Regions from separate parts of the Thermobacillus sp. genome, predicted to be linked through region 4. Evidence: riboswitches for the same ligand, from Rfam matches in the RefSeq annotation. Region 4 holds a riboswitch; each other region holds the start of a gene.
What was found. A riboswitch is a leader RNA that binds a small molecule or an ion and turns the genes downstream of it on or off. The one in region 4 is predicted to bind cyclic di-GMP.

Region 1 (7,164 bases), on a different contig from region 4:
GAGGGGCATCACCCACGGCGAACTGGGCATTCTGATGTATCTGACGCACCGTCGGGACGGCGTCTCGGCGGGCGAGCTCAGCCGGTGGCTGCGGATTACGACCGGCCGCGTGGCCGCCGCTCTGAAGAGCCTGGAGCGCAAGCGATTCATCGAGCGGAGGCGGGATGAGGCCGACAGGCGGCGGGTGCTCGTGCACGTGACCGAAGAAGGCAGAGCTTTCGCGCTCGGCCGGCATGAAGAGGCGAAGCGCGGCATGGAACGGCTGCTGCGCAGGCTGGGGGAGCGCGACGCTCGGGAATTCGTCCGCATCCTCAAGCGGATTCATGAGATGGCACCCGAGGAAGATTGAAATGGACACGCTGACGAAGGGGAGGATGCGATGCTCAGGATATTCAGGTATCTGCGCCGGACGGAATGGCTTTATCTCGCGATCGCGGTCGTCTTCATCGTGGCGTCGGTGTGGCTGGATCTGAAGCTGCCCGGCTACATGTCGAAGGTCACCGTGCTCGTCCAGTCCGAAGGCTCCAACATGGGCGAGATCGTGCTGAACGGCGCGTACATGCTGCTGTGCGCGATCGGCGGCATGGCGTGCGCGATGGTGGTCGGCTATTTCGCGGCGAGGGTGGCGGCCGGCCTGTCCATGCGCCTCAGGAGCGCGCTGTTCGACAAGACGATGTCGTTCTCCATGTCGGAGGTCAACCGATTCTCGATCGCGAGCCTCATCACCCGGACGACCAACGACATCAACCAGGTGCAGATCCTGATCGCGATGGGGCTGCAGGTGCTGGTGCGGGCGCCGATCATGGCCGTCTGGGCCGTGGTCAAAATTTCCGGCAAGAACTGGGAGTGGACGGCGGCGACCGGCGTGGCGGTACTGGTGCTGGTCATCATGTTGGCCGCAGTAACCTCGGTCACGCTGCCCCGGTTCCGGAAGATTCAGGCGCTCACCGACAACCTGAACCGCGTGACGCGCGAGAATCTGACGGGCATCCGCGTTGTGCGCGCCTATAACGCGGAGAGCTACCAGACGGGGAAGTTCGAGAAGGCGAACGAAGATCTGACGAACGTCAACCTGACCGCGTTCCGTACGCTGGCCATCATGTTCCCGGGAATGGGCTTCATCATGTCGGGCATGTCGCTGTCCATCTACTGGATCGGCGCCTACGTAATCCAGGCGGCCCGGATGGAGGATCGGATCTTCCTGTTCTCCGACATGGTCGTGTTCTCGTCCTACGCGATGCAGGTCATCTTCTCCTTCATGATGCTCAGTATGGTCTTCGTCATGCTGCCACGCGCGGCGGTGGCCGCCAGGCGGATTCTCGAGGTGCTGGACACCGAAGTGAGCATCGAAGACGGCGCCGAGACCGAAGGCAAGCCCGGAGCCGAAGGGGAAATCGAATTCCGGAACGTCAGTTTCAAATACCCGGACGCCGCCGACTATGTGCTCCGCGATATCAGCTTCACCGCCCGCAAGGGAGAGACGGTGGCGTTCATCGGCGCGACGGGCAGCGGCAAGACGACGCTCGTCAACCTGATCCCGCGATTCTACGACGCTACCGAGGGCGAAGTGCTGGTAGCCGGCCGCAACGTCAAGGAATATACGCTCGAAGCGCTGCGCTACCGTATCGGCTACGTGTCGCAACGGGCGGTGTTGTTCAGCGGAACGGTCAGTTCCAACGTGGCGTACGGCCGGAGAGACGGAGTCGGCGATGACGCTCAAGATGAGACGGCTGCCGTAAGACGGGCGATTGAAATCGCGCAAAGCCGGGATTTCGTCGAGAAGATGGAAGGGCAGTATGAAGGCAAGGTCGCGCAGGGCGGCAATAACCTGTCCGGTGGGCAGAAGCAGCGGCTGTCCATCGCGCGGGCCATCTTCCGCAAGCCCGAAATTCTCATCTTCGACGATTCGTTCTCCGCGCTCGACTATCGGACGGACCGCGCGCTCCGCGAAGCGCTCGCGCGGGAGACGAAGGGGACGACCGTGCTCATCGTCGCGCAGCGCATCGGTACGATCCGGAACGCCGACAAGATCATCGTCATCGATGAGGGACGGGTCGTCGGCATCGGTACGCATGACGAATTGATGGAGAACTGCCCGACCTACCAGGAGATCGCCTATTCGCAGCTGTCGAAGGAGGAATTGGCCCATGAGCGGCAGGCGTGAATACAACATCGGCGACAACGACCGGCGGCCGCGCAGGCCCGGAGGACCGCACGGCGGGCCGTTCGGCATGATGCCGGGCGGCAAGCCGAAGGATTTCCGCGGCGCGGTGCGCAAATTGTTCGGTTATATCGGCCAATATCTGCCGGGCATCATCGTCGCGCTCGTCCTCGGGTTCTTCGGCGCCGTATTCAACATCATCGGCCCCGACAAGCTGAGCGAGATCACCGACATCATCGCGGCCGGCATGATGACCGGCATCGACATCGACGCGGTTGCCCGGGTGGGCACCTTCCTCGCGGTGCTGTACGTGCTGTCCCTGCTGTTCAACTACATCCAGGGGTTCATCATGGCGACCGTGACGCAGCGCGTGTCAAGGCGGCTCCGGAGCGACATCTCGCGCAAAATCAACCGCCTGCCGCTGTCTTACTTCAACCGGAACTCCACCGGCGACGTGCTCAGCCGCGTCACGAACGACGTCGATCTGATCGGCCAGATGATGAACAACAGCATCGGCTCGTTCATCAACGCGATCACCACTTTCGTCGGCGCGCTCGTCATGATGTTTTACACGAACTGGATCATGGCGCTCTCGGCCATCCTGTCCACGTTCATCGGCTTCTTCCTCATGTCGCGCATCATGGGCGTGTCGCAGAAGCATTTCGCGGCCGTGCAGCAGCATACCGGCAGGGTGAACGGGTACGTGGAGGAAATGTTCGCCGGCCACACCGTCGTGAAAGCCTACAACGGCGAGCGGGAGGCGCGGCGGAAATTCAACGAGATCAATGAGCAGCTCTACACGAGCGCCTGGAAATCACAGTTTCTGTCCGGCCTGATGATGCCGCTCATGGGCTTCGTCGGCAACTTCGGCTACGTTGTCGTCTGCATCGTCGGCGCGCTGCTCGCCACGAACGGCCACACGAGCTTCGGCACGATCGTCGCGTTCATGGTGTACATCCGGCTCTTCACCAACCCGCTGCAGCAGTTCGCCCAGATCGGCACGAGCCTGCAGTCGGCTGCCGCAGCGGCCGAGCGTGTATTCGAGTTCCTCGGGGAAGAGGAAATGTCGGACGAGAGCGGCAAGACGGCCCGGCTTGACAACGTCCGTGGCGACGTCGAGTTCCGCCATGTGCGCTTCGGTTACGAGGGTACGGACAAGATCGTCATCAAGGATTTCTCCGCGCACGCGAAGGCCGGCCAGAAGATCGCGATCGTCGGACCGACCGGGGCGGGCAAGACGACGCTCGTCAACCTGCTCATGCGCTTCAACGAGATGAACAGCGGCGACATCCTGATCGACGGCGTGTCGATCAAGGATCTGACGCGGGAGAACGTGCACAGCCTGTTCTGCATGGTGCTGCAGGATACGTGGCTGTTCGAGGGGACGATCCGCGAGAACATCGTCTATGCCAAGCAGGGCGTGACCGACGAAGAGGTCGAGCGGGCCTGCCGGGCCGTCGGACTGCATCACTTCATCCGCAGCCTGCCGAACGGCTACGACACCGTGCTGGACGACAAGGTGAATCTGTCCGCGGGACAGAAGCAGCTGATCACGATCGCGCGCGCAATGGTCGAGAATGCGCCGATGCTCATCCTCGACGAAGCGACCAGTTCGGTCGACACGCGCACGGAAGTCCAAATTCAGGAGGCGATGGACAAATTGATGGCCGGTCGCACCTCCTTCGTCATCGCCCACCGGCTGTCCACCATCCGCAACGCCGACCTGATCCTGTTCATGAAGGACGGCGACATCGTCGAGAGCGGGACGCACGAGGAGCTGCTCGCGAAGAACGGCCATTATGCGGAGCTGTACAACAGCCAGTTCGAGCAGGTGTCCTAGAAAAAACATGAAAATCTGCGGAAGAAGAACGCCCCGGCGGCGTTCTTCTTTTTTCTTGTCATCGCGGGATGCGGGCGCCTTGCCGTCGAAGGGCTGTGCGCGTTTTACCAGACCGAAGCAAACATCGGAAACAAAGACCCGTGAACGGATAACGGAAGGTACGGTCATGAAAGCGGATTGTAATTATAGTGCAAAAGCATTATAACGACGCTGTAATACAGATGAATTATGGCATGAAATTTTTACTAATTTGACTTGTAATTTTTTATAATCGTCAGTAAAATAGGTTTTAGAGAATAATAATATTCAGAATATGGGTTTATCACTTCAAATTGTAAATATTTACGCATGGTGGATAATTGAATAGCATGATTAAGGGCAAAACTGTCGAAAGGCAGTGACGCAAAGCCATGGGTCTAAGGTTCAATGTCCGTTGAACTATGATCGCCAGGTTGCCGGCCGTCAGGCCGTAAGTTGCTCGCTTACAGTCATGTTGCACGCTTTTTGGCGTGTTCGCGCGAAGCCCTTGAGTCATGTCCGTGTCTGGAGGGCTTTTTTGCGTTCAGATATTCACTGCACACGGGGAGAGGTAGGATGAGTGACCAGCGCGGGGATCCGATTTTCGAAGCGTATTTGACGGAGGCCACACAGCTTGTCGACCAACTCGAGGAATTGATTCTCGCTTGCGAGCACGACGGCGAGTTCACGGAAGAGGCGATCCACGAAATTTTCCGCATCATGCATACGATCAAGGGTTCCTCTTCCATGATGCAGTACCACAATATCGCCGCCCTTGCGCATGCACTGGAAGATCTTTTCTCGTATTTGCGGGACAACCCTTCCCGGCCGGCGGACTGGTCCGAACTGTCCGACCTGATGCTGGAGGGGGTGGATTTCACCAAGGTGGAGCTGCACAAGCTCCGGAACGGCGAGCCCGCCGACGGGGAGGCCTCGAGCGTGATCGGCAAGGTGGACTGGCTGCTGGAGACGCTCAGCCGCGGGTCTGGCGGTACGGACGGCGGGGCGGAAGCCGGCGCGGAAGGATACGGCGGTCTGCGTCAATACGAGGCCAGGCTGTACTTCACGGACGACTGCGAGATGGCGAACATCCGGGCGTACCAGGCGTTCTTCAAGATCAAGGATTGGCTGACGGATTTTCATCACGTGCCGGAAAATCTGCTGAACGATCCCGAAGCCGACGCCGTGATCCGGGATCACGGTTTCCGGTTGCACATGACGACGGACCGGGACTACAAAGAGCTGTATGTCGAGCTCTCGAGCATCAGCTACCTGAAGGAGCTGGAGTTGCGGGAAATCCCCGCGGAGGAAGGTGCGGACGGGGAGCGGGAAGAGGCGCTTCTTCCGGACGGAAGGGAGCGGGAGCCGGATGCGGAGCAACCGGAAGCGCGTCCGGCATCGGATGAACCCGCGGTCAGGGACGATGGCGGCGCTCCGCAGACCGGCAATACCGCCCGCCAGCCGAACCGGGAAGTCCGCCATCCGGCCGCCGCGCATCAGGGCACGACGATCCATGTGAGCGTGGACAAGCTGGACGAGCTGATGGATCTGGTCGGAGAGCTGGTGATCGCGGAAGCGATGGTCACGCAGAATCCGGAGATCGTCGGGCTGAATCTGGAGCAATTCCAGAAGGCGGCCAGACATCTGCAGAAGATTACGAAGGAAATCCAGGACAAGGTCATGGAGATCCGGATGGTTCCGCTGGCCACCACGTTCCAGCGCATGAACCGCATCGTCCGCGACATGAGCCGCAAGCTCGGGAAGAACGTGACGCTGCGGCTGGTCGGCGAAGAGACGGAAGTGGACAAGAACATCATCGAGCACATCACGGACCCGCTGATGCACCTCGTCCGGAACGCGGTCGACCACGGACTGGAAACCGCCGAAGAGCGCGCGGAGGCGGGCAAGCCGGAGACGGGGGTGATTACGCTCGAGGCGCTGAACAACGGCGGCGAAGTGCTGATTCTGGTGCGGGACGACGGCCGCGGCCTGAACCGGGAGAAGATTCTCCAGAAGGCGAAGGCGGCCGGACTGCTCTACAGGCCGGAAGAGGACATGTCCGACAAGGAAATCTTCCAGTTGATCTTCCTGCCGGGCTTCTCGACCAAGGAGGAGATCACGGAGTACAGCGGCCGGGGCGTCGGCATGGATGTGGTTCAGCAGAACATCGCCGAAGTGGGCGGAACGATCACCGTCGACAGCCGGACCGGCGAAGGCACGGTGTTCACGATCAAGATTCCGCTGACGCTCGCGATCATCGACGGCATGAACGCCCGGGTGGGCGACGCGCTGTACACGATCCCGACGACGGCGATCCGGGAGTCGTTCAAGGCGCAGGCCGGCGACATCATCTCCGATCCCGACGGCAACGAGATGATCATGGTCCGTGGGGAATGCTACCCGATTCTGCGCGTGGACAGGCTATTCCGCGTCGCCGGCGGCAGGCCGAATATCCCGGACGGCGTGCTGATGATGGTGGAGCAGGACGGACGCGGCCTCTGCCTGTTCGTCGATGAGCTGGTCGGCCAGCAGCAGGTGGTCGTCAAGGCGCTGCCCCCGTACATCCGGAAGCTGAACCGGGTGAGGGGCATTTCCGGCTGTACGCTGCTGGGTGACGGAAGCATCAGCCTCATTCTGGACATCCAGGGGCTGTTCAACCTAAAGCATGAAGGAGAGAGTGAACATGTCGGACACCGTGGCGAGCCAGACGGTTCTTGAGGAAGAAGATTCGCAGAAGGACAAGTATCTGACGTTCGTCGTGGACGGAGATGCCTACGGGATCGAGATCCGCCATGTCACGGAGATCATCGGCTTGCAGAAGATTACGCCCGTTCCGGACATGCCCGAATTCGTGCGCGGCATCATCAATCTGCGCGGCAAGATCATTCCGGTCATGGACATGCGGGTGCGATTCAACAAGCCTTTCCGGGAATACATGGAGCGGACGTGCATCATCGTGGTCGACATTCACGACCTGTCGATCGGCCTGATCGTCGACAGCGTTGCCGAGGTCGTCAACATCCCCGCCGCCGCGGTCGCGGCTCCGCCGGATCTGACCCGTCGCGGCAACCGGTTCATCATGGGCATCGGCCAGGCGGCCGGCGAAGTCAAGCTGCTGCTCGATTGCGAGAAATTGCTGACCGAC
Region 2 (7,164 bases), on a different contig from region 4:
AAATGTTGGGTCTGGCCGTGGGCGTGTCCATGATGATTTCGGCCTGCGGCGGCAATTCGGATAACGCAGGCAGCAACAGCGGCTCCGGCAACAGCGGTTCCGGGCAGTCCGCTTCGACGGGCGAGACGAAATCGTTCGAGATCAAAGCGAAGAACTGGGCGTTCGAACCGACGGAGATCCGCGTGAACAAGGGCGACACCGTCGAGATCAAGCTGGTCAACGAAGAAGGCATGCACGAAGTCGAGATCAAAGGTTACGGCAAGAAGATCAAGGACAGCGAGACGATCACGTTCACGGCCGACAAAGCGGGCGAGTTCGAGTTCATCTGCTCCCTCTTCTGCGGCACGGGCCATGACGACATGATCGGCAAGCTGATCGTCGAATAACGGCTATTATTCAAGGCATCATCTTTTCAAGAGGCGGATGCGTTCCGACGGAATGCGTCCGCTTTTGTTGTTATCCGAATATTATGACGATTTGTAACAAAACCGACGAAAATGGCCGACGCTATTGTGATTTATCTCACAATGAACGGGTATGCGGGCCATTACACTTACGGTAAAAAACGAGGAAAGGGTGAACCGTATGTCCCGGGACCGAAGCGATAAAGAGAAGGACACGCTGAAAGGCACGTTTACGTCCGTCATGCTGCTCGGCGGCTTCATAGCCCTGTCGTGGCTGGGGGTTTTCATTCTTTTCATCAACAGGTAGGGGGTAGCATCATGCATATTCATCGTCTGGAGAAAATCTGGCTGGCCATCGGCGTCGCGATGCTGTTCGTCTTCCTGGGCGTGATCGGCGTCGGCGCGTTTGCCATGGGGATGCAGCCGCCGACCGGCCACCATACGATCGATCCGGAGAAAGTCAGCGAGACATACCCGTTCAACAACCCCGGCCTCGAGCAGGTCGGCGAGAACGAGTACAACGCCTACATGATCGCTTACGCGTTCGGCTTCAAGCCGGCGAAGATGGAAGTGCCGCTCGGGGCGAAGGTGCATTTTCAGGTGACCAGCCCGGATGTCGTGCACGGTTTCCAGATTACGGGCACGACGGTCAACCTGATGGCCGTGCCGGGTGAGGTCAACCACTACACGTACACGTTTGACAAGCCGGGCGAGTACCTGGTGCTGTGCAACGAATACTGCGGCGCGGGCCATGAATTCATGGCGACGACCATCATCGTGAAATGAGACCGACAATACCGAAACGGAGAGGATGATCGAGCGTGACTGCTACTGTGATGCAAGCGTCCGCCGCCGACAATAAACGGCCGTTCGACGGCAAAGATGCGAAGCTGGTGCTGGCGCACCTTCTGGTGGCCTTCACGGCGCTTCTGCTCGGCGGCGTCGCGGGCGTGCTGCAAGGGCTCGTCCGCGGCGGCATGATCGAGCTGCCGTCGGAGATCGGCTACTATCAAATTCTTACCGCGCACGGCGTCCTGATGGCGCTGATCTTCACGACCTTCTTCATCATCGGATTCCTGTATGCTGGCGTCAGCAAGACGATGGGCGGCAAGCTGCTCGGCGTCGTGAGCCGGATGGGCTGGGCCGGCTACGTCCTGATGACGGTCGGCACGATCCTCGGCACGATCATGATTCTGGCGAACGAAGCGACGGTGCTTTACACGTTCTACGCGCCGCTGAAAGCCAATCCGTTCTTCTACATCGCCCTGGTGTTCGTCGTCGTGGGCAGCTGGATCAGCGGGTACGGCATTTTCGCGCAATACCGGTACTGGCGCAGGACGCACAAGGGCAGCGTCAGCCCGCTGTTCGGCTTCATGGCCGTCGCCACGATGCTGGTCTGGCAGATCGCCACGATCGGCGTCGCGATCACGGTGCTGTTCCAGTTCATTCCGTGGTCGTTCGGCTGGGTGGAGAAGATCAACATCATGATCAGCCGGACGCTGTTCTGGTACTTCGGCCATCCGCTCGTCTACTTCTGGCTGATGCCGGCGTACATGTGCTGGTATATCTGCATACCGAAGATCATCGGGGGCAAAATATTCAGCGATTCGATGGCGCGGCTGTCGTTCGTCCTGTTCATTCTGTTCTCCATCCCGGTCGGGTTCCACCATCAATTGATGGAACCGGGCATCGCACCGGTCTGGAAGTACATTCAGGTCGTCCTGACGTTCATGGTCGTCATTCCGTCTCTCATGACCGCGTTCGCAATGTTTGCAACGTTCGAGCAGACCGGTCGGGCCAAGGGCGCGCGCGGGCTGTTCGGCTGGCTGAAAACTTTGCCGTGGGGTGACGTCCGTTTCTTCGCGCCGTTCATGGGCATGCTCGTGTTCATTCCGGCCGGCGCTGGCGGCATCATCAACGCGAGCAACCAGATGAACGCGATGGTGCACAATACGCTGTGGGTCACGGGGCACTTCCACCTCACGGTCGCCACGACGGTCGCCCTGACGTTCTTCGGCGTCGCCTACTGGCTCATTCCGCACGTGCTGGGCAAACAGCTCACGCCGCGGATGAACCGGCTCGGCATCATCCAGACGATCATCTGGCTGATCGGGATGTTCTTCATGTCGGGGTCCATGCATACGGTCGGCCTGTTCGGCTCGCCGCGCCGCACGGCGTACACGACGTACGGCGACCATCCGGACGCGGTCTTCTGGATGCCGTATCACGTGGCGATGGCGATCGGCGGCACGATCCTGTTCATCGGCGTCATCCTGATGTTCTGCAACATGATCGCCTTGATGCGCGCGCCGAAAGGCGACGAGAAAACCGCGGCCGAGTTCCCGATCGGCGAGACGGCTGACGCAGCCGAACCGACGCCGAAGTGGATCGAGCGCTGGGGCGTATGGGTGGGCGTACTCGTTGTGTTGATCCTGTTCGCGTACACGGTTCCGTTCGGCGATATGCTCGTGAATCCGGCGCCCGGATCGAAGCCCTGGGTGACGTGGTAAATCGGTCAGATTATGCTGCAACCTTCAAATGGCGCTTGCCCGGACGAATGTCCGGGCAGGCGCTTTACTTCATTTTCCGCACATACCCGGAGATCTGTTCAAGTCCGGCCTGCAGCACTTCGGTACTGCAAGCGTAACCGATGCGGACATGCCCTTCCATATCGAAGCACGCGCCAGGGGTCAGAAAGGCGCCGGTATTCGCCAGCAGACCGGTACAGAAATTGACAGAAGGCACTTCGAATTCGTATTTCAGCAAGGCTGTCGTTCCCGCACGCGGTTTGACATAGGAAAAAGCGGCTTCCTTTTCCACCCATTCATCCAGGAGGGCCAGGTTGTCCCGCAAAATTTTGCGGCTTCTTCTCAAGATCTTGTCGTAGTTCTTCAGGGCATGGACAGCCAGCATTTCGTTCAATATCCCGCAACTGATCGTGGTGTAGTCGCGGTGCTTCATGCATTCCGTGATGACTTCCTGCGGAGCGGCAATCCAGCCGAGGCGAAGGCCTGCAAGGGAGAGCAAATCGTCATCCTGGAGCAAGTTCATACAGACTTCATCACAAAGTACATAAGCTCCGCACGATCGTGCGATCTCCACAATTTGTTCCAGGATATCCCGTTCCATCATCAGCGGTGATTTGATCAAAGAGGAGATAAGAAAGGAAGAACTCATCCCTTTGCACCGGTTTACGCAAACATTGGATACCTATGTGATTACACGCAAGGATTGTTCTGATGAAATTACCATTCAGGCCTTTGTCGAACTGGTAACGGAAGGGTGGGACGAAGCAGCTGAAGCAACTTAGCGGTGTGGCCGGCAAGCTCTGTTTATGGGCCAAAAGTCTCGATCACGGGTTGTTTTTGTCTGCAGAATAGTCAAAAAAGCTCAAAATGGTGCGAATATGGACATTGGTCTTGATCGCGTGGCAAAAATTGACGATAAAAACGAATGAGAGGAACTTCAGATCGGCAGGTCCCGGACGGGACTCCAACCTGAAAAACCAGGCAAAGAAAAGAGGTAAACCCGTACGAAAGTCGGGGACGCAAAGCCACGGGTCTAAAGCGTGGGACTATGACGTCCGGATCACGCCATGACAGCCGGGCTGCTCTAAATGGTGGTGATGAAGGATGGGACATGCCGTTGATCATGCCTTTTTTTCAGGTGACGCAAGTTTGATCATCCGGGGAGAGACGCTTGATTTCGATGAAATCACGCGAAGTTTGAATGTGGAGCCGGCGAGATGCCTGAGAAAGGGCGGAAAGGTGTCGGTCGGCGGCAAGAAAGTGTCCAAGGATTTCTGGATGTACCGGGTGAAAATGCGCGGCAACGACCCCGTCGGCTCGCTCATGCAACTGCTCAAGGAGCTGGAACCGAACATCGGGTATATCCATCATCTGTCCGACAGCGGGTACGATGTCTGTCTGCGGATGTATTATCAGTCCGAGCTGGGGCAGATTTATTTTGAAATGCCGAACGAATTGCAAGCCTTGATCGCCAAATTCAAGGTTCGCCTGGAGTTCTCCATCTTGTCCTGGGGCGGGGCGGTATAAAAGCAGTTATAAATCGAAACCTCGTGCGAGTGATTCGACTCCGCGGGGTTTTTTTGATTCATGCAAAAACCGGCGGCGGGCAAAATGGGCGAAAAATCACGTCTCAGCGGCGACAAGCTGGTGTTGAGTGCGGCGGACGGCTCCGTCTCCTTCATCGAGCTGACCGGACCGCAGGGCGGCGGGGTGCCCGGCGTCGTGATCCCGCCGGCATCCGGCGATGGTTCGGCCGGAAGCAAGAAGCGGATCGGCCCGGCGGGCGGCGAGCTGGCATCCGAAGACGGACAAGCCCGGCTGCGGATTGCCGAGGGCACGTTCGCCGAGGATACCGACGTGAGCCTGGAAAAGGTGGATTTGGAGTCATACGTCCTGACGGATGAGAAAGGCCGGAAGCTGCAAGGCTACGAGGCCTGGCAGGTAAGCGCGGATGCCGCGTTCGGCCGGAGCGCGGAGCTCGTGCTCGGCTATGCCGCGTAGCCGGAATGGCTCGCGGTGCGGGAGAAGCGGGCATTTACGTCTACGACGATGCGAACGGCCATTGGACCTATGTCGGCGGCATCACCGCGGACATCGAGCACACGGAAAGATGGGACGGCAAGATCAACGGCGTGCCGCTGCCGGAGGAGCGCTACACGATCTGCGCGTCGCCGGCGGAATATGACGGCACGGGCGTCTACTACGGCCAGATGGCCAGCTTCGAAATCGTGGGCTCCCGGCAGCCCAAGGCGCCGGGCGCGCTGACGGTCGAACCGGCGGCATCGGGCATGGTGAAGGTATCCGGCAACGCCGAACCGAATACGACCGTGCGGATGGACAGATCGCGCAAATTTCCGCCAAGGCGGTCAAGGATGGCCGGGAGTCCAGCTATTCCGAACAGGTTTCGTTCATCTGGGCTCGAGGATGGGCTATATGGGCAAAGCCGCGCCGGTCGTCCGAGGCGAGGAGGACGAAGAAGAGCCGGACCCGGGCACGGGCGGTCCGGTGCGCATTGATCCGGAGAACGGCCGCGACATTCCGGAATCGGACAAGGTGCTGCTGTCCGGCACGATGCACAACCTTACCCATGCTCCGGCCTACCGGAAGGTCGAAGGGATGCAGCCGGTCATCGGCAACTATTTGAACAAGCTGATCGACCGTATGGAAAGTGACATTACCGGCTATAAGGCGTCCGCGATCTCGTGCAAGTCTTGCGATGTCGCTGACATTCAGAACGCCATTGCGGGGAGCCAGGCCGATCCGGTCATCATTCAGGCGGGGCATCTGAACCTGGACAGCGACGTGACGTTCGGCAGCCCGACGAAGCCATTTGTCCTGCTGGTTCAAGGCATGAATACCAATCAGGCGAACGCGGTGACGATCTACGGCACGCTCATCGCGGAACATGCGCTGAATGCCAACCAGGGCACGAAGCTGACGGCCGCGGCGGTCGGCGGCAAATACGGCAGCGTATGGGTCGGCGGGCCTGTGCATTTGAACAATGACTCGAATGTGACGGTCTCCGACACGCTGTATGCGGGCAACCTGACGTACAACAACGGCACGCTGCAGATGAACGCGCGGCGCGTCGTCGTCGAAGGCCAGATGCATATCAACACGAATGTGGAGATGAACATCTCCGGCGAAATGGTCGTCGGCGCTATCGTCTCCAACAATCAGGTCGGCAATCTGAACATCACGGGCGGGGATCTGTACGTTCGCGACAACGTGAGCGTCAACAACAACCTGAACGTGACGACGGGCGGCGTGTGGGCGATCGGAAGTGGATCTGCGAAACAGGAAGATCGTCATTCACACGCTGGATGAACGCGAGGATCGGGCTGAGTACACGGACATCGTCTTCGAAGGCGTGCTTTGTCATCAGTTCGGACACCATTTCCCGGGCAGTATTCTGCTGGGGATCTTCGAGCAAGAGTCGGACCGCTTTTTTGCCAATGAGCAAATTCTGAATTTGCTTGAACAAGGCAAGAACCACGGCTGGCCGGTCATGTTCAGCAACATCACGGAATTGAAGGAGAAGATCAACCGGGAGCTATACAAGTACATCGAGATTCTGGTCTCCTACGGTTTCAACGGATGGGTCCTTGCTCAAAATTACAGCAAACAAGCCAATCCAATCTGAGCTCCGACACACAGGCACATCTCCCGGGCTTCTCCATCACGATTTCGCTTGAAAAGAAACTTTCCCCGGATTAGAAAAAACTTTTTATAGCCGCAAACAGTCTAATGTAATGATTGGAGTAAAAATGTCCCGCGCTCGGGTGGTCGGCATGACGCGATTAGCATTGGCCCTTTTTCTCCTGTTATTGGTGCTGTCCGGCTGCACACAGGCAAACGAACCGGTGAATGAGCCGGTACAGCCTGTTGTTGAAGATGCCATCGATCGCAACGGGGTAGACAAAAGGGAAGTTCCCATTGATCCCGGTCTCGTCAATAGCGGAACTGACGCCGCCCCCGAAGAATCCCCGCATGTACTGGCCGCGATCGATGATGCCGAAACATTCATTGAGGCCGTAAAGGCGAGGGACGCGGATCGGCTTGTTCAATTGCTTGGCGTCACCATGCATTTTATTGGCACGCGGATGGACCATGAAACGGCGGAAACTGTCATCGAGGGTTTCGCAACCAACTTTGATATGGATTCCCTGACGGTAACCATGAACAGAGAAGGAATTGCATGGGGACCTGCATACGGGCAATACGAATTCAAA
Region 3 (7,164 bases), on a different contig from region 4:
CAGCTGGGACAGCGACGAGTAGCCCGTGCCGAAATCGTCGATCGAAATGCGGATGCCGCGGTCCTTCAGCTGCTTCAGCATGTCGATGACGGTGTTCTTGTCCCGCTGAAGGAAGCTCTCCGTAATTTCGAGCTCAAGCCATTCCGGCCGCATGCCCGTCTCCTCGAGAATGTCTTCCACCTGTTCGACAAATTTCGGGTCCTCGAATTGCCGGGTCGAGACGTTGACCGCTACGACCGCCGGCGGATACCCGGCTTTGTGCCACTCCACGCACTGCCTGCAGGCCGTCCGCAACACCCAGTCGCCGATCGCCTGGATAACGCCCGTCTCTTCCGCGAGCGGAATGAACAGATCAGGCGGGACGTAACCCCGGCCCGGGCGGTACCAGCGGATCAGCGCCTCGAACCCGAACGTCTGTAGTCCGTCCGCATCCATTTTCGGCTGGTAGAACAGTTCGAACTGTCCGAGCTCCAGCGCCTTGTGCAGGCTGGTCTCCATTTCGAGCCGCTCGGACACCTGTTCCTTCATGGAGCTGAAATAAAACTCGTACCGCCGCCCGCCCGCTTCCTTCGCCGTGTACATCGCGGTATCCGCGTTCCGGACCAGCTCCTCCACCCGGACCGCGTCGTCGGGGTACAGGCTGATGCCGATGCTGGCGCCGACGTACAGCTCCTTGTCGCCCACGCGCACCGGTTCCGCGGCCGCTTCAAGAATGGCGTCGCCGAGCCGGCTCAGCGCATCGCGCGAATTGCCCGGCACCATGATGGCAAATTCGTCGCCGCCAAGCCGGCAGATGACCGCCTCGTCCCCGCACAGCTCGCGCAGGCGGCCCGCGATGATGCGCAGCATCTCGTCGCCCGAAGCGTGGCCGAGCGAGTCGTTCACCTGCTTGAACCGGTCGACGTCGAGCAGCATGAGGCCGACGCCGCGGCCCCTGTGTTCGTCCATCATCGCGCGCAGCCGCTCGTAGAAATAGAACCGGTTCGGCAGCGATGTGAGCGTATCGTGGTAGGACAGCCGCTCGAGCGCCGCTTCGGAGGCGCGGAGCCGGGCGGATTGCTCCCGCAGCGATTCCGTCAGCTGCTCGTTCGCGTCGTACTGGACCGCGAGATGGTCCGCGACCACCCGGCAATGCTCGGCGATCTCGGCCGCTTCCGCCGCGCCGCCGGCCGGCCAGCGAACCTCCGCGCCCTGCCGCAGCTTCAGGTGCAGGCCGTTCATGGCCGACGCCAGGCGCTCGAACGCGCCCGATATCCGGCCGGACAGCCAGAGCGCGCCGAGCGCCGCAGGCAGCACGGCCGCCGCCGCGGCGACCGCCGCCATCGCCGGAGCCGGCAGGATGTCGAACATGCCGGGCAGGCCGGCGGTCAGGATGATCAGCAGGGCGGGCGCGACGGCGGCAGACGCCGCCAGGTGCGCGATCATGCGCCGCAGCGGTACGCGGCAGGCCTCCTGCGATCCGCGGGCCTGGCGGGCGAACGGCCGATAATGATGCAGGAAATCGGCCAGCAGCGCGGACGCCGCGCCGGCGACGAGGCTGCCGGAAGCCGCCATCGCCGCACCGGCGGCCGTTCCACCGTCCGTAAGCGCCATGAGCAGCGCGGACGGCGCGGCAATGATCAGCTGGTAGCCCAGCTCCGCGGGCAGCAGATCGTCCCGGCCGCGCCTGAGCCATGCGGCGAGCAGCGCGATCTCGAGAACGGCAAGGAAGACGGTCCAGGGACGGTCTCCGAGCCAGAAACCGGCCGCCGCAGCCGCCAGCGCCGCAGCCGCGGCGAAGCGAAAGCCCGCCCGCCGCAAGAGAAGAAGCAGAAAACATCCGGCCCACCCGGAACCGGACACAAAAGCAGGCATCGCCGGCAAGATCATCAAGGCGACGGATGCCGCCGCCAGAATGACATCAATTCCCCCTTTCCAATCGAATGCTTTCCTCGCAAGCGTTCTATCCGACATGTTCCTCCCCCGTAGGCGGGGACGCAAACACCGGACCGCAAAAAACTGCCTCCAAGCTCATGAAGGCAGTCTGCGTCACAGATTGCACAAACTCCGGCAGCCCGGCTGTCATAGCATTCCGCCTTAGACCCGTGGCTTTGCGTCCCATATTTTCATATGGTTTGCCTTTATCAGCTTGGTGCACAGCTATTCGGTTGTCACTGCAAAGATTCGACATTTTCGCGCGTTTCCCTTCTTTAACCACCTTTCGCATGATTCTCCCTGCCCGGTTGGATACGCAGCATATGCGCCGATGTTCCTGCATCGCCCAGGCCGTAGCAGACAACCAGCAGTGTTTCGACATTTCGCGAAAATTCGCCATTTTCCAGCCAGGCGGCGAGATCAAACGGCAGCCGCTCGATCACGGCGTGTTTCTGCAGCAGCTTCTCGTCCGGCCCCGCCGCGGCGAACGAGGGGGATACGTCCTCCGGACGCTCGGCCAGACGGCGCAGCCAGGCGGCATGCTCCCGCTTGTCCATTTGAAACTCCCACCACACGGCGCGCGGCTTGTACTTGTGGTTCAGGAAATAGTCGTATTTCATGAGGCCCAGCGCAAGATCCGGCTCCAGTGCCGGAGGCCCGCATTCCTCGAGGAACGACCACAGCCGGGTGAACAGATCTTCGAGCTGATGGCCGATCCGCTGCCAGCCCCGCTCCTCCCAGTAGTCTCCGAACTGCTGGAAAAAATCAAACGGCGACTCGAACACCCGAAACGCAAGATACAGCAGCGTACGGTCCATCCGGTGCGCGTTCCAGTATTTCTCCAGCACGTCTTCGACGCGCTTGATCCGCACGATGTCGCCGAAGGAGAGCACATCGTTCGACAAAATCTCGTACGGCGCCCGATCCATGAAGACGTAGCCGTATTTCGCCGCATCCCGCCGGAGTCCGGTTCCGCGCAGCATTTTCAGAAAACCGAGCTGCAGCTCTTCGGGACGCAGGGCGAACACGTCGTTGAACGTCTTGCGGAACGTGCCATAGTCTTCATGCGGCAGTCCGGCGATCAGGTCGAGGTGCTGGGCGATTTTCCCGCTGTCGCGGATCGTCGTGACCGTGCGGCTCAGCTTGGCGAAGTTCTGCCGGCGCATGACCGCTTCGTTCGTCGGATCGTTCGTCGACTGCACGCCGATCTCGAAGCGGAAAATGCCGGGCGGCGCATGTTCCGCCAGAAATTCGAGCACTTCGGGCCGCATGATGTCGGCGGTGATCTCGAACTGAAAGACGCATCCGTTATGGTTGTCGATCAGGAAGCGGAACAGCTCGAGCGCATAGTCGCGGCGGATGTTGAACGTCCGGTCGACGAATTTGATCAGCCGGGCGCCCGATTCGATCAGATAGAGCAGGTCCGCCTTCGTCTGCTCGAGATCGTAGTATCGGACCCCCGTCTCGATGCTGGACAGGCAGAACTGGCAGCTGAACGGACAGCCGCGGCTCGTCTCGAAGTAGACGATCCGGTTTTTCAGATGCGGCCTGTCTTCCGGGAACCGGTGCGGCGAGGGCATCTTCGTGAGGTCCGCCTTCGGCCGCGGCGGGTTGATCCGGATTTCGCGCGTTCCGTCCGGCAGCGTCTTGCGGTATGCGGCGCCGAACACGTAATGGAACTTGCCTTCTCCCCGGATTTCGGTCAGCAAATGGTGAAACGTCTCCTCACCCTCGCCCATGACGATGAAATCGACCGCATCCAGCCGCTCCATCCAGTATTCCGTGTCGTAGCTGACCTCCGGGCCGCCGAGCACGATGCGGACATCGGGGAGCACCTTGCGCAGCATGTCGATGACCGTGATCGTCTCCTCGATGTTCCAGATGTAGCACGAGAAACCGACCACGTCCGGCTTCCTCCGGTACAGGTCGGCGGTAATGTGCATCGCCGGGTCCTTGATCGTGTACTCGGCGATTTCAATGTCGAATTCGCGCCCGCTGTACGCTTTCAGGCAGCGCAGGGCGAGCGAGGTGTGAATGTATTTCGCGTTGAGCGCGGCGAGCACGATTTTCATGGCATAACCTCGATGGACAAGGATCGGCCCGCCGCTCCCTTCGGATCGGAAGCGGCAGGCCGCCGTGTCGTGATTGATTTAGAAATTGTCGCTGATATGCAGTCTGTCCAGATATTGCAGATGCATGACTTCGTATTGGACGCGCCAGCGGCCGTCGCCGAGATTCGTCACGACGCCCGGCCCGAAGCCGCGCGGTTCGGCGTTGAAGACCTGCGAATAATAGACGATCAGTTCAAGATTGACATCCGGCAGCATGCGGCGCAGCTCGGCGGCGAGGTCGATCGCCCAGAGGCGCAGCTCTCCTGCCGAATCTTTGCCGTACAGCATGTAGAAGGACGGGCTGATGACCGCAGTCACGACCAGCCAGCCCTGCGCGTCGCGGGCGACGGTCCAGTCGGTGAACACGGCCGTCCCTTTCGACGTCTGGGCGCTGCCGAATTCCTTCGCGAGCAGGCCGCGGATTTCTTCGTTCGACGCGCCTTCCAGACTGTCCGGAAGCTTGCTCTCCGGGAACCGGATCTCGTTCTGCGCAGGCGGGTCCGCCTCCAGTTCCATGAGGAGCAGTTCGGCATACAGCGCCGGGACCGCGAAGTTGAGATCGGCCAGCGTATCCCGGATGACGGCCGTCGTAATGCCGACCAGTTCGCCGTATTCGTTGAACACGGCGCCGCCGGAACTGCCCCGGTCAACCGGCGCGTTGATCTGGTAGTAGCTGACGATTCCCTCGTCGATCATGTTGCTGATCAGGCCTTCGGATACGGTGTTCTGGTAGCCGAGCGGGCTGCCGATGGCCACGATCCGGTCGCCTTTGTCCACCGTGGACGAGTCCGCGAACGTTACCGGCGCAATGCCCAGCGGGCGCGAGGTCTGCACGATGGCCAGGTCCGCGTCTTCATCGGCGGCGGCCACCCCGAGAATGCCGACGATTGTGCCGTCGTTCAGGATGACGTTGCCGGAAGCGGCGCCGTCGATCACGTGGTAGTTCGTGAGCACCCAGCGGTCGCCGACGATGACGCCGCTTCCCTGGGCGTTGTCGGTGATGATCATGACGACCTTGTCGTCGTTCATGGCCACGATTTCCGCCGGAGTCAGCTTCCCGTACTTCTCCTTCATCTCCCGTTCGAGCGCTTCTCGGTATTCCGCGGTCTCGATGAAGATCGTGCGGGTTTCCGCATTCCATGCGGTCCGCGCGCCGAACGCGTCGCCGACGAGGCGCAGCGGCACCATCGTCGCGCCGTCAACGGTCCGTACGGGAACGTCCAGCATGACCGCGTTGCCGTTCACGACCGCTTGCCGCGAGCCGACCTGCAGCGCGACCATCATCGTGCCTTTCTTCGCGAAAACGGACTTTGTCGCCGGAACCCAGGTGACCTGGGCGCCGAGCGCGGAGAAGATTTGCCGCATCGGGACGAGCGTCACGCCGTTCTCCTGAACCGGCGAAGGCGAGAACGTGAACGGCTTGTCGTCGATCATCACCCGGATGCCGGCCTGCTGCGACTCCACGGGAGCCGTCTGCGCCGCGGCGGCGGGCCGCGTCCATGCTCCCGTGAGCGGCCATGCGATCAGCACAGCCGCGGTGCAAATGGCAATGCCGCGTCTGAGTCTTGCGAATGTTGTAACCATTTCTCCCTCCAGGTTTCTCCTATGTCTCCCAAGGCCATCGTACCACCGGGCGGCAGGGTTGTCCATCGCCATATCCCCGTTCCCGCACAAACCGGCTCAGCCGCTCGATGCCCGGCTCGATGTCTTCCTCGCGGATATTGCCGTACCCGAGCACGATCTGACGGGTGCGAAATCCCCGCTGCAGGCAGTAATCTTCGACACAGTCGACGACGACGCCGTATTCCGCCGACCGGGACCACTCCGGAGCCGCATCAAGGTCCGGAAATTCCACCAGCAGGTGCATCCCCGCTTCGTCGCCCCGGATGACGGCGCGCCCGCCGAAATGCCGGTTCAGCGCCTCGATGAGCAGCGCGCGCCGGGTGCGGTACACGGCCCGCATCCGGTAGATATGGCGCTCCAGGTGCCCGTCCCGGATGAACCGGGCCAGGGCGGCCTGCAGCACGGCGGGCGTTCGCAGGTTCGCCGCTTCCTTGAAAGCGGCGAACTTCCCCGCCAGGCTGCGCGGCAGCACGAGGAAGCCGAGGCGCAGCCCGGGCGCGAGCGTCTTGCTGAACGTCCCCGCGTAGATGACGCGCTCGGGCCCCAGCGTGTACAGCGGCGGAATCGGCACCCCCTTCAGCCGGAAATCGCCGTCGTAATCGTCCTCCACAATGTAGGCGTCGGCTTCCTCGGCCAGTTGGACGGCATGCAGCCGGCGCTGGATCGGCAGGATGCTGCCGGTCGGATATTGATGGGACGGCGTCAGAACCAGCAATCTGCCGGGCGGCAGCGTCCCGATCTCGTGCACCCGCATGCCGGACTCGTCGACCGGCACCGGCTCGATCCGGTAGCCCGACTGCAGGAAAATATGCCCCGTAATCTCGATCGTCGGATCTTCAAGGCAGACGGAATCGAACTGCGGCTTGAGCGTCCGGGCGGCCAGGGCGAATCCTTCCGATGAGCCGCTGACGATCATGATGCGGTCCGGTTCGCATCGCATTCCTCTGGAGCGATGCAGGAACGCGGCGATTTCCCGGCGCAGCCCTTCCTCTCCCCGGACATCGCGGTAGTCATAGCGGCCTTCCGCTTCTTCCGCCGCTTCTTTCAGATAGCGGGCCCACCGTCTGCGGGGGAAGCGTTCCAGATCCGGCACGCCGGTGTCGAAGCGGATCAACCCGCTGGCTCCGTCGCCTGCGCGCGGTGCGTCCTGCCCGGACGGAGCGGCCGCCTCCGTCCTGCCGGACGCCTCGCGGGTGCCGGCGGCGCGGAGGCCGATGCCCGGCGTGATCCCCTCGGCCACGAAGGTGCCGGAACCGATGCGTCCGACGAGGTAGCCTTCCGCGATCAATTGTTCGTAGGCTTCGATGGCGACGTTCCGGGCGATGCCCAGCTCCGGAAGAAAGGGTGGATCCGCGCGTACGGCTGTAGCACGGAAGATACGGAAGCGGCCGAGCTGTTCGCCAAGCGGTCCTTCGCGGCCGCGTTCCAGCATCCGCTCAACGTCCTGACCGATTCGCCGATGGTCGAGGTGTGCGATTGTCACGGTCTCGCCAGCATCAACAACGCGCCGCTCGCC
Region 4 (7,164 bases):
AGTGCGGCACGGCCGATTTCACGAGCAGTTCGCTCATGGACAAGGCCAGTTCCCGAATCATGTTGGCTCCGGCGGCCGCCAGGAGCGCCGATAGAAACACGAAAACGAAGAGAATGGCGGAGACGCTTTTCTTCTTGTTCAGGTCCCGCTTAAGCAAATGCAGCAACATGCAGATGTAAAGCCCCTTTCAGCCGTCTATTCTTTGTTTTTGGCCGATGCGTCCCAGAATGTCGGCGACCGCTTCCGTATTGTCGGAGATGAACATGTGACCACCGTCTCTGACCGGCACAAGATGGACTACTCCGGAGAAATAATCCGTCCAGCGAAGCATCGCGGACAACGGGACGATGCGATCCTGGCCGCCCCACAGCAAGTACGCGGGGCATGCAAGCGGAGTCCGGTTCAGGGACGATGCGGATTCCAGCACTTTGAAATCAGCCCGGAACACCGGCAGGAAAAAATGCAGCAAACTTCTCTCATGCATCAATTCCTGCGGGATGCCGCCGTACGACGCCAAATGTTCAATGAGTCTGTCATCGGGCAAATGGGATACCCGCCGGGTCTCGGCCGGAGTGGTGCAGGCGGACAGTATAAGTGTCGGATGACAAGACTCCGTCAATCGCTGCGCAAGAAAGTACGCCACCATGCCGCCCATACTGTGGCCAAACAGCATGCCTCCGGGTCGTAGAATGCTCTTTAGCTCGCCTATGATCAGATCCAACAGGGCCGTCATGTCTTCAGCGGGAGGCTTCCGGCAGGAGCCGTGCCCCGGCGGATTCAGAGCCCATAGCTCATAGCTGTCGTCCAATTTGTCCGCCAGATTGAGGAACGAATTCGCATAACCTCCGAGATAAGGAAAACAGATGATTTGCGACCCTCCGGCAGCCCCCGTTTCAATCGGGTGAACCACTCGAAGCAACCGATTGTCTCTTCCAGACAGATGTCCGGACGGTATGTAAACGGCGAGGCATAGACGATGTCTTCCTGGCGGGTATATTGATGCAGCAGCAGGGCGAAGGCAGCCATGACGAACATGAAGCCGGTTGTTTCAAGCTCGGCCGCCCTTTCCTGCAGGCGTTTGAAGAGATTGGATGAAACCGGAAAACGCATTTCCCTGCCGACACCTTGCATCCACTGGGACGCCGGATAGTCCGGCTGCAGAGCCAACGGCTCAGCTCCGCGCATCTTGTCGACCCAGTACTGACGATGTTCGTGACAGTTCCCGTTGTTCAATCTCTCGATCTCTTGCAGGATAAATTCAATGAATCCGTCATCCTGTCGCAAGGCAATCAAGCGGCCGCTTGCCAGGGCGTCATAGTAATCGAACCATTTTCGGGCAAGGATATTTAGGGATAGCCCATCAGCCGCAAGATGGTGGATGCAGATCATCAGCAGATGCGTCTGTTTGTCCAGCCTGACAAGCACCGCGCGGAACAGAGGCGGCCGAAACAAATCGAAAGGCCTGCTCATCTCCTGCTCGATGATGTTCCTGGCCCGTGCTTCTCGATTTTCTTGCTCCGGAGCGAGGTCATATTTGACCAGTGGAACCTCGACTTCCCGATGAACGGCCAGGCCGGGCAGATCGTCGACGAAATCCACGCAGCATCGCAGCGCTGCCTGTTCGTGGATCAAAAGCGTAAGAGCCTGTTCGAGCAAAGCTTCGTCGAGGTTTCGAATCCGGATTGTCGCCGCAATGTAATAGGCGTCGGGATTGCCGATCTGGCAGTCGAGAAAGATGCCTTTTTGCATTTCTGTCATCGAGACTTTCCGGACGGTCAAACCGATCATTCCTCTCTTCGATTCTATGGTTCAAGGCGATATGAAGACCGTGGCTACTCATGCGTTGGTCCAGATGCCACCGGCCTGGATGGACAGAATGGTGATGAACGCCTGATAGACGATGTCCATCACGATGTTTGCGATGTTGCCTGCGTCCGCTTTGCGATTCTTGATCATCTCCTGCGTATGCGACCACAGGCCGCTCAGACCATAGATGTACATGGTGACCAGAACGCCTACCCAGAAAGAACCGTGAAACCAGATGGCCATTACGCCCATCACGCCGACGCCGAGCTGGGAGAACCCGTATTTGATTTGATACGGTCCGCCCGGCCATCCCAGCTTCCTGGCCGTATCATCCGCAAGCGCAATATTCACGATGACCCCGATGATGCCCACCAGGCCGAACGTCACGACGAACTGGTGCAAGAGCAGAATGTGCGAGATGTTGCTGGCGTCGCCGAAGCCCGTGATGAGAAGATGCGTGAATCCCGACAGCAAGCCCAGCGCCCACAAAGCCAGAAACCACATTTGCTAATCCCTCCGAGAACATAAGTGTAGTTGGCTGATTTAGCGATACAAGATTTAACAAAAAATTAACAAACAGTACCTTTATACCAAATCATAACATGTAAAATAAAAAATACAAATCAAGGAAAAAAGTAAGTTGATGAACAAATTAAAGTGGAAACAGTTAGAGGATTGTGCGAGGGAGAGGGAATTGAGAAAAAAAAACCACCCGTCAGAAACGATTCTGAGGGGGGATTCTTATGGTTCAGATGATTTATGGAACTGGCGCGCCACGGTGGGACTCGAACCCACGACGCACAGTTTAGGAAACTGTCGCTCTATCCAGCTGAGCTACGGGCGCGCAGCAAGATGTATTATACCACATTGCGACTGTCGAAGGAAGGGACGGCGACCTGAAAATCGTTGCCGCATCAACCTTCGTATCTGGAATCGTTGAACAGGTAGGTCTGCGGCGCACGATCCGTTTTGACCGGCTCCGTCTGTTCGGCCTGGATGTCGAATTCAGTCTCCCCTTCCTCGCCGAGCATCTCTTTGCGCAGTTTCTCCGACTTCTCGCGGTAGTAAGCCTCGATCTGGGATCTCAGGATGTAGGAACGCAACCAATTCGCGTGGTCATCTTTCAGCTCGATAATGCGCGTTCCGCACCGGATGCCTTCCTTGGTGCGCTGCAGATGAATGATCTCCGCCCTGCATTCAAAGCGGTTGCCGAGATCCAATTCAAGGTGAAGCTGGTTCCGCGTCTGCAACGGAAGGTCGATGTTGAACAGCAAGCCGATTCCGGACATGCTGATGTTGTCCAGCAGGATGGTCGGCGGATCCGGGAACTTCCGTTCCACCTTGCGCGAATATTCATACAGGCTGAGCACCCGGGCCTGCTCATTGACCGGTACCCGCGGATCCTGCCGCTTGTCCTGGAATTTGCGGCGATTCTCGGGCGGATTCAGCACGACCAGCGCGCCCTGATCCTTCGCGAGCACCGTTGATTCGAACACGTAGATGCCGCCTTTGGCGTAAATCATGACTTTTACCTTTTCGCCGAGCATGAACTGGTCGTATTGCGGGAATTCAATCTCCAGCAGCTCGCCGGCGACATAGGTCAGCGTGCCAGTCGATACAAATCCTTTTTTTTCGACGACGGCTTTCGAGTCCATCAGCACCGAGACGTCGTATCCCATCGAGCCGGTCGACGAATTTCTCGGTGACGGGGAAGTGTTGGATAACGGCATGGTCCTTCCACAACTCCTTTCTGTATGGGACTCCTGTATGACAAAAAAACCATCCCCGATTAGCAGGGATGGTCTACCGTTACATGCAGCGACAGGTACATCCGAATCCCGGTAACCAGGCGATCATAGCTCGTGCGGAGCCGTAGACCCTTAGCTTTGCGTCCTTGCCTTTCGACAAGTTTGCCCTTTGCTGATTCGATGCCGATATAGATGTCAGTCATATTTCAAGAATCTGCAAAGTTCATTATACTGTAAATTGTATTGAAATGGCAATGCCAATTTTCATAGGATGGAGCCGCAAGTCATGCAGCCTTGGCACTATGCTCGTGTCGAAAAGCGGCAGAAAAAAGTGGAGTCCAATCGACAAAAACTTACAAATTCTGTGGATCAAGAAGTGTATAATGGAAGCACAATCCATAACTTCTATCGGGGGAGACTGAGGCAGATGAAGAAAGATCGCTTGCTGGGACAGCTGCAAACGCTTCGCTTTCGTCTGCACGCACTTGCGGAAGCAAGAGGAAGTCTAACCGACCCGGAAGTCCTCGCCCTGAGCGAAGAGGCGGACAGGCTCATCGTCGCACTGCAGCAGCTGCAACGGGACGAGTTGACCATTCCCGACAAAAAAGCCCCACGCTTATGAACGATTGCGCAGCGCCCGGAAGAAGCTGGTGAGCAATTCGGAGCATTCGCTGCGCAGCACATCGGATATGACCTCGGTACGATGATTGAATCGCCTGTCCTGCAACAAATTCATCAGCGTGCCTGCGCAGCCTGCTTTCGGATCGTCCGTTCCGTAGACGACGCGAGCGATCCGGGACTGCAGGATGGCGCCGGCGCACATTGGGCATGGTTCCAGCGTGACATACAGCGTGCAATCGAGCAGCCGCCAGGCATTCAGATGCTCGCTGGCCTGACGGATGGCCAGTATTTCGGCATGGGCGGTCGGATCGCGCATCGTCTCGCGCAGATTGTGGCCTCTGCCGATGATCTCCCCGTTTTTCACAATAATTGCGCCGATCGGGACTTCCCGCAACGACTTTGCTTTTTTCGCTTCCTCTATGGCTTCGCGCATGAAGCGCACATCGTCCTCTGCAAAGCTCATTCATCTGCCTCCTCCGCTGTTCGATCCTGCACTTTTGACTGTCTATACCGCGAACAGATATTCGTTGTTAACACGTTGTGCATAAATCGGTGGATAACTAAAGATTTGTCCACAGTTGTCCACATCCTGGAAATCGAGATACCGATGTTATCCACAAGTTTTGGCTGTATGGAAGGAGGTGCCCGTGTTGTCATTCAAGATCAGGTTGACCTTGATCCTATCGACCATCGTGATCATTTTCCAGACACTCACCGTCATTGTGAACGATTATGCGATGCGGGTCAACCTGAAGCGCGAAGTGCAAGAACTGATGCACAACATCGCCGCAAGCGTCACGGAGCATGCCGCCCGGGTAACGCGATCGGCAGACGGGCCGGATAAAAACTCGTCCGGCCTGGATCCGACCGCACTCATTCAGGATTATCAGTCCCTGCACCGCAACATCATGGAAATCGCGGTATTCCGTCCGGCGGAAGAAGGGGGGGCCGGCTCCTCATCCGCGCGGGAAGCGGGGAACGCTGCATCGCAGGAACTCACCGGACGTCTGCTGTACGGCAGCTACGACATCCATGCGAGCGGGACGGATTCGGCCGATCTGGCCGAGGCCATGCGAAGCGGCGAGGTTTACCGCTCGCTCAGAAGCGGAGGAAAGACCTTGCTTGCCGGCACGTTCGGATTTCCCGAATCGGGGCTTGCCGTGCGCATCGCGGCGGACCTGTCGCCCATGTACGGCATGATCAGGGAGACGCGAAATTATCAGATCTCCCTGTCCGTTCTCCTTCTCCCGGCAGCGGTCGCCATCAATTACGGGCTCGCTTATGTGCTGATCCGTCCGCTGCGCCAAATTCTGGGCAAGGTGGATGAAGTGGCATCCGGACGATTCGATACGCCGCTTGCCGTGAACCGCAAAGACGAGACCGGCCAGCTGGCCGAACGGATCAATGCGATGGCGAAGAACCTGGACGTCTACACGGCCAAGCTCAAGAAGGCGTTTGAAGAAAACCGGTCGATGAAGGAACACCTCGAGTCCATTATCCACCATACGACGGACGCGATCCATATTGAAGATGTGAACGGTGTGCTCATCCGCGTCAATCCGGCGTTCGAGCAGATGTTCGGATGGAGCGAGGAAGAGGCGATCGGACGCAGTCTGCCGATCGTTCCCGAGAGCGGCATGAAAGAGGAGCTCGAAGCCCGGGAAGCGCTGCTTGCCGGCCAGATGCTGCCGGCGCGCGAGACGATCCGCCGCCGGAAAGACGGCTCCTGCTTCGAAGTCAGCGTCACCACCTCGGCAATCCGCGACAGGAACGGCGTCATCCAGGCGTTCGCCAGCATTACGCGCGACATGACGAATCGGAACAAAATGGATGAGCTTCTGCGCCGCGCGGAGAAACTGAATACCGTCGGCCAGCTTGCCGCGGGGGTGGCCCACGAGATCCGCAATCCGCTCACGACACTGCGCGGATTCCTGCAGCTCCAGCAGCAGACGAACAAGCTGAATCAGCGGCACATCGATATCATGCTGTCAGAGCTCGACCGGATCAATCTGATTGTCAGTGAATTTCTGATTCTGGCGAAACCGCAGGCGACGAAATTCCGGATTCAGGATGTGCGGTTCATCCTGGGCGATGTCATCTCGCTGCTCGACAGTCAGGCGCATCTGTGCAATATTGTATTCACCACTTCTTTCGACAGCGAGCCCTGCGAGGTGGCCTGCGAGGAGAATCATCTGAAACAGGTATTCATCAATATATTGAAAAATGCGATCGAGGCGATGCCCAAGGGCGGCGAGATCGAGATCGAAGCCCGGAAACAGCCGGGCTGGATCGTGATCACCATCCGGGATCACGGCGTCGGCATATCGGAAGAGATGATTCCGAAGCTGGGCGATCCGTTCGTGACCAGCAAGGAGTCGGGGACCGGACTTGGCATCATGATCAGCCAGCGCATCATCCAGAGCCATCAAGGGACGATGGAGATCCGCAGCACAGTCGGGAAGGGCACGACCGTTACGATCAACCTGCCCGCGGTGGAATGAGCCGGCGGACGATGAAGACCCCCCTGCGCTTCGCACAGGGGGGTCCAAGGCATAGCTGCTCATGAATCCTTCGTTGCTGCCGCGTTATTGCCGGACACCTGCAGCGACTCAACGGCCGACGCATCCGTGAATTTGCGGAGAATGGAAACTTCGACGCGCCGGTTCTTCGCGCGGCCTTCGGGCGTGTCGTTGTCCGCCACGGGCCGGAATTCCCCGTATCCGGTCGAGCTGACCAAGCGGGGATCGAGATTGCCCGCCTCGATCAGCACCCTCATGAAGTTGATCGCGCGTTTCGCGCTGAGTTCGTAGTTGGATTCGAATTCGGCCGTGTTGATCGGCTGGTTGTCGGTATGCCCTTCGACGGATATCTCGTAGCCCGGGTAATTTCTCAGCATCGTGCCGATCGCAACGCCGAGCTCCTTGGCTTCCGGCGTGAGGTCCGCTTTGCCGGAAGCGAACAGCGCATTGTCGCTGATCGTAATGAGCAG

Region 1: another riboswitch for cyclic di-GMP. It lies ahead of C6W55_RS07575 (chemotaxis protein CheA); the one in region 4 lies ahead of C6W55_RS11405 (PilZ domain-containing protein).
Region 2: another riboswitch for cyclic di-GMP. It lies ahead of C6W55_RS10405 (DUF4279 domain-containing protein); the one in region 4 lies ahead of C6W55_RS11405 (PilZ domain-containing protein).
Region 3: another riboswitch for cyclic di-GMP. It lies ahead of C6W55_RS00715 (putative bifunctional diguanylate cyclase/phosphodiesterase); the one in region 4 lies ahead of C6W55_RS11405 (PilZ domain-containing protein).

Annotation. Positions count from the first base shown of each region.
Region 1 is NZ_QEWA01000034.1:95,363-102,526, reverse strand. Features, by position in the region: gene C6W55_RS07590 (MarR family winged helix-turn-helix transcriptional regulator) at 1-349, shown strand, start outside; gene C6W55_RS07585 (ABC transporter ATP-binding protein) at 380-2,164, shown strand; gene C6W55_RS07580 (ABC transporter ATP-binding protein) at 2,148-4,001, shown strand; cyclic di-GMP riboswitch class I at 4,369-4,461, shown strand; gene C6W55_RS07575 (chemotaxis protein CheA) at 4,596-6,737, shown strand; gene C6W55_RS07570 (chemotaxis protein CheW) at 6,703-7,164, shown strand, end outside.
Region 2 is NZ_QEWA01000038.1:117,248-124,411, forward strand. Features, by position in the region: gene C6W55_RS10385 (cupredoxin domain-containing protein) at 1-386, shown strand, start outside; gene C6W55_RS10390 (cytochrome c oxidase subunit II) at 723-1,190, shown strand; gene C6W55_RS10395 (b(o/a)3-type cytochrome-c oxidase subunit 1) at 1,241-2,914, shown strand; gene C6W55_RS10400 (aminotransferase class I/II-fold pyridoxal phosphate-dependent enzyme) at 2,979-3,581, opposite strand; cyclic di-GMP riboswitch class I at 3,916-4,019, shown strand; gene C6W55_RS10405 (DUF4279 domain-containing protein) at 4,082-4,459, shown strand; gene C6W55_RS10410 (hypothetical protein) at 4,544-4,933, shown strand; gene C6W55_RS10415 (hypothetical protein) at 4,939-5,448, shown strand; gene C6W55_RS10420 (hypothetical protein) at 5,366-6,259, shown strand; gene C6W55_RS10425 (hypothetical protein) at 6,216-6,575, shown strand; gene C6W55_RS10430 (hypothetical protein) at 6,724-7,164, shown strand, end outside.
Region 3 is NZ_QEWA01000015.1:3,445-10,608, reverse strand. Features, by position in the region: gene C6W55_RS00715 (putative bifunctional diguanylate cyclase/phosphodiesterase) at 1-1,953, opposite strand, end outside; cyclic di-GMP riboswitch class I at 2,046-2,129, opposite strand; gene C6W55_RS00710 (B12-binding domain-containing radical SAM protein) at 2,190-3,986, opposite strand; gene C6W55_RS00705 (stalk domain-containing protein) at 4,065-5,609, opposite strand; gene pdxR (MocR-like pyridoxine biosynthesis transcription factor PdxR) at 5,629-6,936, opposite strand; gene C6W55_RS00695 (aldo/keto reductase) at 6,937-7,164, shown strand, end outside.
Region 4 is NZ_QEWA01000040.1:74,650-81,813, reverse strand. Features, by position in the region: gene C6W55_RS11430 (ABC transporter permease) at 1-169, opposite strand, end outside; gene C6W55_RS11425 (thioesterase II family protein) at 188-820, opposite strand; gene C6W55_RS11420 (condensation domain-containing protein) at 778-1,788, opposite strand; gene C6W55_RS11415 (DUF6790 family protein) at 1,837-2,310, opposite strand; tRNA gene C6W55_RS11410 (tRNA-Arg) at 2,573-2,650, opposite strand; gene C6W55_RS11405 (PilZ domain-containing protein) at 2,721-3,536, opposite strand; cyclic di-GMP riboswitch class I at 3,644-3,731, opposite strand; gene C6W55_RS11400 (aspartyl-phosphate phosphatase Spo0E family protein) at 3,982-4,176, shown strand; gene tadA (tRNA adenosine(34) deaminase TadA) at 4,171-4,638, opposite strand; gene C6W55_RS11390 (ATP-binding protein) at 4,823-6,676, shown strand; gene C6W55_RS11385 (flagellar motor protein MotB) at 6,736-7,164, opposite strand, start outside.